3 regions of the Nonomuraea sp. B5E05 genome follow, and region 1 is predicted to be linked to each of the others. Evidence: riboswitches for the same ligand, from Rfam matches in the RefSeq annotation. Region 1 holds a riboswitch; each other region holds the start of a gene.
What was found. A riboswitch is a leader RNA that binds a small molecule or an ion and turns the genes downstream of it on or off. The one in region 1 is predicted to bind thiamine pyrophosphate.
Positions count from the first base shown of each region.

Region 2: another riboswitch for thiamine pyrophosphate. It lies ahead of thiC (phosphomethylpyrimidine synthase ThiC); the one in region 1 lies ahead of thiO (glycine oxidase ThiO).
Region 3: another riboswitch for thiamine pyrophosphate. It lies ahead of ABGB01_RS16130 (cytosine permease); the one in region 1 lies ahead of thiO (glycine oxidase ThiO).

Region 1 covers NZ_JBDPMJ010000002.1:624,465-627,902, reverse strand. The annotation lists gene ABGB01_RS06235 (thiazole synthase) at 1-154, opposite strand, end outside; gene thiS (sulfur carrier protein ThiS) at 147-347, opposite strand; gene thiO (glycine oxidase ThiO) at 344-1,480, opposite strand; TPP riboswitch at 1,470-1,586, opposite strand; gene ABGB01_RS06220 (FAD-dependent oxidoreductase) at 1,646-2,809, shown strand; gene ABGB01_RS06215 (Rv2175c family DNA-binding protein) at 2,840-3,214, shown strand; gene thiE (thiamine phosphate synthase) at 3,192-3,438, shown strand, end outside.
Region 2 covers NZ_JBDPMJ010000035.1:42,754-46,191, forward strand. The annotation lists gene ABGB01_RS40255 (universal stress protein) at 167-1,000, opposite strand; gene ABGB01_RS40260 (hypothetical protein) at 1,014-1,361, opposite strand; gene ABGB01_RS40265 (hypothetical protein) at 1,400-1,558, opposite strand; TPP riboswitch at 1,610-1,722, shown strand; gene thiC (phosphomethylpyrimidine synthase ThiC) at 1,715-3,319, shown strand; gene ABGB01_RS40275 (SDR family oxidoreductase) at 3,326-3,438, opposite strand, start outside.
Region 3 covers NZ_JBDPMJ010000007.1:286,279-289,716, reverse strand. The annotation lists gene ABGB01_RS16140 (helix-turn-helix domain-containing protein) at 1-59, shown strand, start outside; gene ABGB01_RS16135 (rhodanese-like domain-containing protein) at 470-793, shown strand; TPP riboswitch at 1,191-1,303, shown strand; gene ABGB01_RS16130 (cytosine permease) at 1,294-2,628, shown strand; gene ABGB01_RS16125 (methylated-DNA--[protein]-cysteine S-methyltransferase) at 2,591-3,166, opposite strand; gene ABGB01_RS16120 (PAS domain-containing sensor histidine kinase) at 3,263-3,438, shown strand, end outside.

The DNA.
Region 1 (3,438 bases):
GGGCCTCCGGGTCGAGCCGCCGCATCGCGACCGTGGTCATCTCGGTGCCGGACGCGGCCAGCGCCTGGTCGAGCACCTCGAGCGACGGGGCGCCGCCGGTGCCCATGATGAGCCGGGACGAGAACTTCTCCCCGGCGATGATCAGATCATCCACCTTGCACCGCCGTCAGGACCTCCACGCGGTCGCTGTCGCTGAGCGCCGTCGTCTCCCAGGCGCTGCGCGTGACCACCTCGTCGTTCACGGCCACGGCCACTCCGGTGGTGGCCGCGGTCAACGTGCTCACGGCCTGCGCCACGGTCGTGCCGTCGATCACCTCGTGCGCGGTCCCATTGATCATCACAATCATGAAATTTCCTGAAACCTTCCCGGCGAGCACAGCGCCGCCAGCTCGCCTTCTTCGCCCAGCAGGATGGCCGTCGTCAACGGGGCCAGCAGCACGCCGCCCCGATGGTGCCCGGTGGCCAGCGCGAGCCCGGGCGTGCCGCTCGGGCCGATGACGGGCAGGTTGTCCGGCGTCCCTGGCCGCAGCCCGGCCACCACGTCGGCCACCTCCAGCTCGGTGACGCCCGGCACCAGCTCCCTGGCGTCACGCAGCAGCTCGTAGAGCCCGCCGGCCGTCACCCTGGTGTCGAACCCCATCTCCTCCTGGGTGGCGCCGACGACCAGCTCGCCGTCGCCCCTGGGGACCAGGTAGACGGACGAGCCGTGCACGGTGCCGCGTACGCACCGGCCGAGCAGGGGCTGGGCGGAGCGCAACCGCATGATCTGCCCCTTGACCGGACGTACCGGCACCCCGGCCAGCCCGGCGCTCCACGCCCCGGCCGCCAGGATCACCCGCTCGGCCCGCAGGTGTCGCGGCACGCCCCCATCGGCCACGGCGGGGGCCGGGACGTCCGGTGGCGCGAGGCGTACCCCTGTGACCCTGCCGCCGTCACGCGTGAGCTCGCTCACGCGCGCCCGCACCAGCGGGACGCCCAGCCGGTCGAGGGCGGCGAGCAGCGCCGCCGTCACGCGGCGCGGATCGACCCAGGCGTCGCCGGGAGCCAGCAGGCCGCCGCGCACGGCGGGGGCCAGCATCGGCTCAAGGCGCCGGCACTCGCGCCCGGTCAGCCGCTCGACCGGCAGCTCCAGCTTCTCCATGAACGCGGCCAGCTCGTCCAGCGCCGCCAGGTCGTCGGCGCCGAACGCGACGTCCAGCGTGCCGTTCGTACGGAAGTCGAGTGCGGCCGGACCGGAGAGCCCGGCGTCCAAGGCCAGCTCGGCGGCGAAGGACGGCCAGCGGCGCAGCGCGGCCATCCCGAGCCGCAGCAGCGGTGCCTCGGTGTAGGTCACCTCGCTGACCGGAGCCAGCATCCCCGCGGCCGCGTGCGAGGCCCCCGAAGCGGGCGCCGGGTCGGCCACGGTGACCGGCCGGCCGGAGCGGGCCAGCCGCCAGGCGACCGACAGCCCGACGATCCCGCCGCCTACGATCACGTCCACATGCGCTCCCTTCGCCGGCATGACCCGGATCAGGTGTCTTGCGGTCGAAGGCCCGGTCAAGCCTTCCTCTCAGCCCGGTAACGGCCGGACTCCCGCGCGTCTTTCCCTCACCAGCCTACGGCCTCGGTGTCATGCCCGGACACCGCCCCCGTTATGGTCATGGACGTGAACCACGTCGTCGTCGTCGGAGCAGGACTGGCCGGTCTGCGCACTGTGGAGGCGCTGCGCTCGAAGGGCTTCGCCGGGCGCGTCACCATGGTCGGCAGGGAACGCCACCGCCCCTACGACCGCCCGCCCCTGTCCAAGGCCGTGTTGTCGGGGGAGGCCGACGACAGCTACGTCGGCGCCGACCTGGCCGCGCTCGGCGTCGAGTTCTGGCCCGGCGTCAGCGCCAAGTCGCTGCGCGCGGGGGTCGTGGAGACGACCGAGGGCGAGCTGGGCTACGACGGCCTGGTGATCGCCACCGGAGCCGACCCGATCAGGCTTCCCGGCGACGGTCCCCAGCACGTGCTGCGCACTCTCGACGACGCCCACGAGCTCAGGGCCATGCTCGTCCCCGGCGCCCGCGTCGCGATCATCGGCGCCGGGTGGATCGGCGCCGAGGTCGCCACCGCCGCCCGCCGGGCCGGGTGCGCGGTGACGGTGATCGAGGCCGGCCCCGCGCCGCTCGCCACCGCCGTCGGCGCCGAGATCGGCGCGCGCACCGAGGCCTGGTATTCCGGCATCGACCTGCGGCTCGGCGCCATGGTCGACTCCGTGGACGAGGGCGGCGTGCGGTTGGTGGGCGGCGCGTTCGTCGAGGCCCACGTGGTCGTCACCGGCATCGGCGTGCGTCCCGCCGTCGAGTGGCTCGCCGACGCCGACATCGACCTGCACAACGGTGTCGTCACCGACGAGCATCTGCGCGCCTCGTTGCCCGGCGTCGTCGCCGTCGGCGACTGCGCCGCCTGGTGGTCGCGCCGCTGGCAGACCCGGCTCCGCGTCGAACACTGGGACTCCGCGCTCAACGCGCCCGAGGTCGCCGCCGCGACGCTGCTCGGCGAGGACGCCGTCTACGATCCCGTGCCCTACTTCTGGTCGGAGCAGTTCGGGCACATGGTGCAGTACGCCGGCCACCACCCCGCGGGCGAACGCCTCCTCTACCGCGGTGACGCGGAGGGTAAATGGTCGGCCGTGTGGCTCACCGCCGACGACGCCCTCGCCGCCGTGCTCGCCGTCGATCGGCCGCGAGACCTCGTACAGGGCCGTAGAATCATCGCCTCGGGCCAACGCCTCGATGCCAAACGCCTGGTAGATCCCGAAGTGTCCCTACGAGATTGTGTTGTTTGAGCAAGCGCGCCATGTGGTAGTTGTGGTTTCGTGACACTTTCTGTTGCACAGATCGACCGGGAGACCGAGCAGCTCGTCGACGAGTGGCTCACTCTCCCCGAAGTGGCCTCACGCCTCGACCTTCCGCTGGGGCGGGCCAAGCAACTTCTCAAGGACCACAAGCTGCTCGGCGTACGCAGGGGCAGCGGCGGGCCTCAGGTGCCCGCGGTGTTCCTCGACGGAAAAGATGTGATGAAGGGCCTGCCCGGCACGCTGACCGTGTTGCAGGACGCCGGCTACGACGACGTCGAGTCGCTGCGCTGGCTCTTCACCCCGGACGAGTCCCTGCCGGGGTCGCCCATCGAGGCGATCCGGGCCGGCCGTCACACTGAGGTCAAGCGGCGTGCCCAAGCTCTCGCTTTCTGAGGCCCGCCTCTATCTCTGCACCGACGGCCGCCGCGACCGCGGCGACCTGGCAGAGTTCCTCGATTCCGTGCTGGCCGGCGGCGTGGACATCATCCAGCTGAGGGAGAAGGGCTTGGAGGCCCGCGAAGAACTCGCGCTCCTCGAGGTCTTCCGCGACGCCTGCGACCGGCACGGCAAACTCCTGGCCGTCAACGACCGGGCGGACATCGCCCACGCCGCCCGGC
Region 2 (3,438 bases), on a different contig from region 1:
CAGATGGTAAGAAGCACCGGTCCGCGGTGGGAAGCAGGCGCGCACGCCCGCCCGGGTGACCTGCGGCGACGGATGTAACTTTCAGGCCCGCACCGCGCCAAGGAGCGGGAGCGCACCACGGCCGGGGCCGGCCCGCACCACGCCGAAGGTCACACCACGGCGGGGGTCAGACCCGCACCACGGCGAGGGGGCAGGGGGTGTGGTGCAGCAGGGCCTGGCTGATCGAGCCGAGCAACATGCCGGCGAGCTGCCCGTGCCCGCGTGAGCCGACCACGAGCAGGTCGGCGCCCTCGGCCGCCTCCCTCAGCACCTCGACGGGGTGGCCGTGCACGACTTCGGGCAGCACGTCGACGTCCGGGTGCCGCTCCTGGCGCTCGGCCAGCAGGTCTTTCAGCTGCTGCAGGGTGTGCTGCTCGTTCTCGGGGTCGGCGGGGACGAAGCCGCCGGGCCGCGGCCACGCCCACGCCTGTACGACCCGCAGCCGCGCCTCGCGCAGCTCGGCTTCGGTGAAGGCGAAGTCGAGTGCCCGCAGGCCGTGAGGCGAGCCGTCGGTGCCGGCCACGATCTCGCCGCGCGGCGCCGCGGGCCGCTCGCCGACCACGACGACGTTCGTAAGGGCGTGGGCGGCGACCCCGTGGGCGACGGATCCGACCAGCAGCCCGCGTACGCCGCCGATGCCGTGGCCGCCGACGACCAGCAGGTCGGCCTGTTCCGCGGCCTTGATCAGCGCGGAGCGGGGGTCGCCGGGCAGCAGGGTGGTCTCGACGATGATCGCGGGGCGTTCGCGCAGCGCCCGGTCGTGGGCGGCGACGAGCACCGAGTTGGCTTCGTCGCGCATCCACCGGGCGACCTCGGCGTAGCGGTGGGACAGCGCGTCGTTCACCCACCGCGGCACGGCGTGGGCCACGGTGAGCGTTGTGCGGCGCAGCGCCGCCTCGGTGGCCGCCCAGCCGGCGGCCTCCAGCCCGGCGCGCGAGCCATCCACCCCAACAATGATCATGGCGTCTGCCACCTCAGGAGAAGGCGTAGCACTCCACTTCGGCGCGGCGGAACGAGATGCCGTGCTCCTGGGAGTCGCGGATGCAGGCGCGCTCGGCCTCGCTGAGCTGGAGTGTGCCGCACACGGTCACGCCGGCGTACGTACGGCAGTCGAGATCGGCGTCCCTGGCGCCGATGCGGAAGATCTCCTTGACCGTCGAGCGGCAACGAGCCTTGCCCGTGTCGGCGTAGCGGCACTGGGCGAGCAGCGTCCGGTATTGCTCCTCGCTCACCTCGTGCTGGTCCGTCCCGTCGCCGTGGGCGGCGGGGGCGCCGAAGGTGGCCAGCAGCACGAGTCCTGCGACAGCGGCGATCTTTTTCATAGTCCCCCTGATGGGGTTGGTACCGCTGGAGAGTGCCGTCAAACCTCGCGCTTGATCGCCAGGACGCTCAGCCACGTGCGCCCGGCGGTGTTCAGGCCGTGCTCGACGGTGTCGAATCCGGCCGCGTGGACGAGGCGCAGGAGCGTGCCGGGGTCGCGGTGGACGGTGGCCGCGGTCGTTGACGTGGGATCTTCCATTTTGCGGATGATGTCATGTTTCGTCCTGACATGGGCGTGGGTAGGATCACCGCCGTCCAACGCGGGAGCCCGGTGCGGACCGGGCTGAGAGGACGGCTGAGAGCCGCCGACCGCCAGAACCTGCTCCGGGTAATGCCGGCGAAGGGAGTTTGCGCGATGACCGACGCGCGTGTCCCCACCTTTACCAAGATCTACGAAAGCGACCTCCGCGTCCCCAAGCGCCAGGTCAACCTCTCCGACGGCTCGTCGGTGACGCTCTACGACACCTCAGGCCCGTACACCGACCCGTACGTCGAGACCGACGTGCGGCGCGGGCTGGCGCGCCTGCGCGAGCCGTGGGTCGCAGGGCGCCGCGCGGCGGGCGAGCCCGTGACCCAGGTGGCCTGCGCCAGGCGGGGGATCGTCACCAGGGAGATGGAGTTCGTAGCCGTGCGGGAGGGCGTCACCCCCGAGTTCGTACGCCAGGAGGTCGCCGCCGGCCGGGCCATCATCCCCGCCAACGTCAACCACCTCGAGACCGAGCCGATGATCATCGGCCGCAACTTCCTCGTCAAGATCAACGCCAACATCGGCAACTCCGCCGTGACCTCCTCCATCGAGGAGGAGGTCGAGAAGATGACCTGGGCCACCCGGTGGGGCGCCGACACGATCATGGACCTGTCCACCGGACCCGACATCCACGAGACCCGCGAGTGGATCATCCGCAACTCGCCGGTGCCGGTCGGGACCGTGCCCATCTACCAGGCGCTGGAGAAGGTCAAGGGCCGCCCGGAGGCGCTGTCGTGGGAGGTCTTCCGCGACACCCTGATCGAGCAGTGCGAGCAGGGCGTCGACTACGTGACCGTGCACGCGGGGGTGCGGCTGGCGTACGTGCCGCTCACGGCCCGCCGCAAGACCGGGATCGTCTCGCGCGGGGGCTCGATCATGGCCGCCTGGTGCCTGGCGCACCACCGCGAGAGCTTCCTGTACGAGCACTTCGACGAGATGTGCGAGCTCCTGGCCCGCTACGACGTGTCGTTCTCCCTCGGTGACGGGCTGCGCCCCGGCTCGATCGCGGACGCCAACGACGAGGCCCAGTTCGCCGAGTTGCGCACGCTCGGCGAGCTGACCACGATCGCGCGGGCGCACGACGTCCAGGTGATGATCGAAGGCCCGGGGCACGTGCCCATGCACAAGATCAAGGAGAACGTCGACCTGCAGCGCGAGCTCTGCGACGACGCGCCGTTCTACACCCTCGGCCCGCTCGTCACGGACGTCGCCCCCGGATACGACCACATCACCTCGGGCATCGGCGCCGCCATGATCGGCTGGTACGGCACGGCCATGCTCTGCTACGTCACCCCCAAGGAGCACCTCGGCCTGCCGAACAAGGACGACGTCAAGACCGGCGTGATCACGTACAAGATCGCCGCCCACGCCGCGGACCTCGCCAAGGGCCACCCCGGGGCTCAGGCGTGGGACGACGCGCTGTCGGACGCGCGGTTCGAGTTCCGCTGGGAGGACCAGTTCGACCTGTCGCTCGACCCCGACACCGCGCGGGCCTTCCACGACGAGACCCTGCCCGCAGCGCCGGCCAAGACCGCTCACTTCTGCTCGATGTGCGGCCCCAAGTTCTGCTCCATGCGCATCAGTCACGACGTGCGGCGCTACGCCGACGAGCACGGGCTGGACACGCAGGAGGCGATCGAGGCCGGCATGGCGGAGAAGGCGGCCGAGTTCACCAGGCGCGGCGGCAGGGTCTACCTGCCGATGGCCGACTGACCAGGGCTAACCGGGCAGCGTCTCGCCGCCGATCGGGGCCAGCACCTCGCCCGTGTAGTACGACGACATCCGGTCGGAGGCGAAGAACACGTACGAGGGGGCGATCTCGTCCGGGTCGG
Region 3 (3,438 bases), on a different contig from region 1:
AGGAGATCGCCCGCGCCCGCGCCGCGTACGACGCACGCGCTCAAGACCTCACTTCGTGAGGCGGGCTCGGTCGTCCGATGCCGTCGTCTTCCCCTGTCACTCCTTCGTCGTTCCTCCTCCGGGCGACGGCACTCCCTCGCGTGTTCTTGGCCTCACTTCGTGAGGCGGGCTCGGTCGTCCGATGCCGTCGTCTTCCCCCGTCACTCCTTCGTCGTTCCTCCTCCGGGCGACGGCACTCCCTCGCGTGTTCTTGGCCTCACTTCGTGAGGCGGGCTCGGTCGTCCGATGCCGTCGTCTTCCCTTGTCACTCCTTCGTCGTTCCTCCTCCAGGCGACGGCACTCCCTCGCGTGTTCTTGGCCTCACTTCGTGAGGCGGGCTCGGTCGTCCGATGCCGTCGTCTTCCCCCGTCACTCCTTCGTCGTTCCTCCTCCAGGCGACGGCACTCCCTCGCCGGGAGATGATGGAGTCATGACCGTTCCTGAGATCGAGCCGGGCGGCATCCCGGCAGACGCCTACCTTCTCGACGTCCGCGAGCAGGACGAATGGCGGGCGGGCCATGCCCGTGAGGCGGTGCACATTCCGATGACCCAGATCCAGGGCCGGGTCGACGAGGTGCCGAGCGACCGGACGGTCTACGTCGTCTGCCGGGTGGGCGGCCGGTCGCTGCAGGTGGCGGCCTGGCTCAACCAGCTCGGGCGCGACGCGGTCAACGTCGGGGGCGGCATGCAGTCGTGGGAGGCGGCCGGGCGTCCGCTGGTCAGCGAGACGGGGGAGCAGCCCTTCGTGGCCTGAGCCGGACGCCCTGCCACCGCGCGCCACAGGCGCTCCGGAGCAGGCCAGAGCGCCACCCATGAGTGCCATGGGTGGCACTTTCGACGCCTGTACGGCTACGGAGTGCCGTCAGCTTTCCCCCTTTTCGCCTCCCCGAGGCGATTGCTCTTTGCGCTGCTGGACACAACCGGCTTGCGGTTGAATGTCGCCGCAGGCCGGCAATTGATTGGCAGGATATGCAGGCTTGAGCGGGTTATGCGATGGTGTGAAGGGACACGAATCCCCCCTTTTCTGCCGTACGCCCGCCGGCCGTTCGCTCTCGCCGTGACGTGGGTCATGCCAGCCCGGGCTGGCCGAACGTGGATGGATGAGGCATCATGGGGCCCGCGGAACTTGGGCATTCCGGCTCCGCACCTACAAATCAATCCGCGGGAGCTTGAGGCAATCAGGCTGAGAGGGCGACTACGGCTGTCGCCGACCGCATGAACCTGTCCGGGTAATGCCGGCGTAGGGAGTGTGCGATGTCGCACGTCGCCGATGAAGTTCCGCTGACTCTCGACGGTCAGCCCCCCAAGACTCTGGGCGTGCTCGATCAGGGCGCGCTCTGGGCCAACCTCGGTGTCAGCCTCCTCGGCTTCTCAGGGGCGCTGCTCCTGCTCAACCCGACCGGCGACGCGCCGCTGAGCCTGGCCGCCGCACTGGTGGCGACGGTGGTCGGCAGCCTGGTCGGCACGGCCATGGTGGGCCTGTCCGCCATCCCCGGCACCCGCACGGGGCAGCCCGCGATGGTGCTGCTGCGCGGCCTGTTCGGGGCCAGGATCTCCTACGCGCCCACGGTGCTGAACATCGTGCAGATGCTCGGATGGGGCGCTTTCGAGCTGTGGGTGATCGCCAAGGCCGCCACCGCGATCTTCGGCGGGGTGGCGTACCCCGTGTGGGTGGTGCTGGCGGGCGTGCTGACCACCGCGCTCACGATCTGGCCGCTCGGCGCGATCCGCCTGCTGCGGCGGTACGTCACCGTCGGCGTGATCGTGTCGATGATCTGGTTCACCTGGTTCTTCCTGTCCGAGGCGCCCGCGCCCGCCGGCGGGTCGTGGACCGGGTTCGCCCCGGCCGTCGACTACGTGATCGCGCTGTCGGTGTCCTGGGTGCCGCTGGCCGCCGACTTCGCCCGGCACTCCCGCTCGGGACGGGCGGCGTTCACCGGGATCGTCGGCGGCTACACGATCGCCCAGGTGGCCTGCCTCGGGCTCGGCGTCTACGCCGTGGCCATCGCCGGCGCCGCCGCCGTGGAGGCCGACAACACGGCCGTGTTCACCCCGTTCGTGGCCGTTCCGCTGGGCGCGCTGTTCTTCGGCATCCTGGTGTTGCGCGAGACCGACCAGTCGTTCGCGAACGTCTACTCCACCACCATGTCGCTGCAGAACCTGATGCCGCGCGTCGACCGGCGGGTCATCTCCACCGCCATCGGCGTGTTCACGGTCGTGATCGCCCTGGTCGTCGACGTCACCTCGTACGGCGCGTTCCTGGGCGTGATCGGGGCGGTGTTCGTGCCGATGTTCGCGGTGCTGGCCGTCGACTATTTCGGGTTCGGCCGCTCCGACCACTGGAACACCGACGAGGACGCCCCCTCGCGCTGGTCGATGCTGGTGCCGTGGGCGCTCGGCTTCGCCGCCTACTGGCTGACCACCTCGACGCCCACCATCGCGGCGTGGGACGGGTTGTGGGCGTCGGCCCGCGACGCCATCGGCTTCACCAGGCAACCGTGGATGAACGGCGCGCTCGGCGCGGCGGTGGTGGCGGCCCTCGTGACCGCGCTCATCGGCGTGCTGCGGAGGCGCGCTGTTCGACGTTGAGCAGGTGCTGCTTGGCGCTCGCGCCACCCGCGTACTCGCCGAGCGCGCCGTCCTCGCGCACCACCCGGTGGCAGGGCACGATCACGCAGACGGGGTTGGAGGCCAGCGCGTTGCCGATCGCGCGCAGCGCGCGCGGCCTGCCGATGCTCTGGCCGATCTCCTCCAGCGTCGTGGTCGTGCCGTAGGGGACCGCCGTGGTCTTCTGCAGCACCGACCGGGCGAACGTGGTGGCCAGCGCCCAGTCGACCGGCGTGGCGAACGCGCGCAGCCGGCCGGAGAAGTAGGCGTCGAGCTCTCTGCGCACCGGGTCGAGCCGCCGCGCGTCGTTGCCGATGAACGTGCCCACATGCCGGCTGACCAGCTCGAAGACGTCGTTCTCCCTCTCGAAGCTGCAGGCCGCGATGCCCTTGCCGGTCACGGCCAGCACCAGCCTGCCCACGGCGCCGTCGTAGGTGCCGAACGCGATGTCGGGCGGCGTCTCGCCGCGGTAGGTGCTGGAGGTCACCCGCAACAGGGCATCGAGATCACCGCTCGCCATTCGCCCTCACCCTCCACACCCGCCGAGATCGCCGTGACCGCAGCGTATCGGACGGATCGCCCGACGCACCTACCAAGCCACGTGCACTATGGAGGTGTGGGGGACGAATGGGCCGGTAGTGACGACGAGATCGCACGCGCGGTGCTCGCCGGTTCGCCCAACGCCGTCGTGGCGCTCGACCGTGACCAGAGCGTGCTGGTCTGGAACGAGGCCGCCGAGCGGTTGTTCGGGTGGGCGGCCGAGGACATGCTCGGGCGGCGGGCGCCGATCGT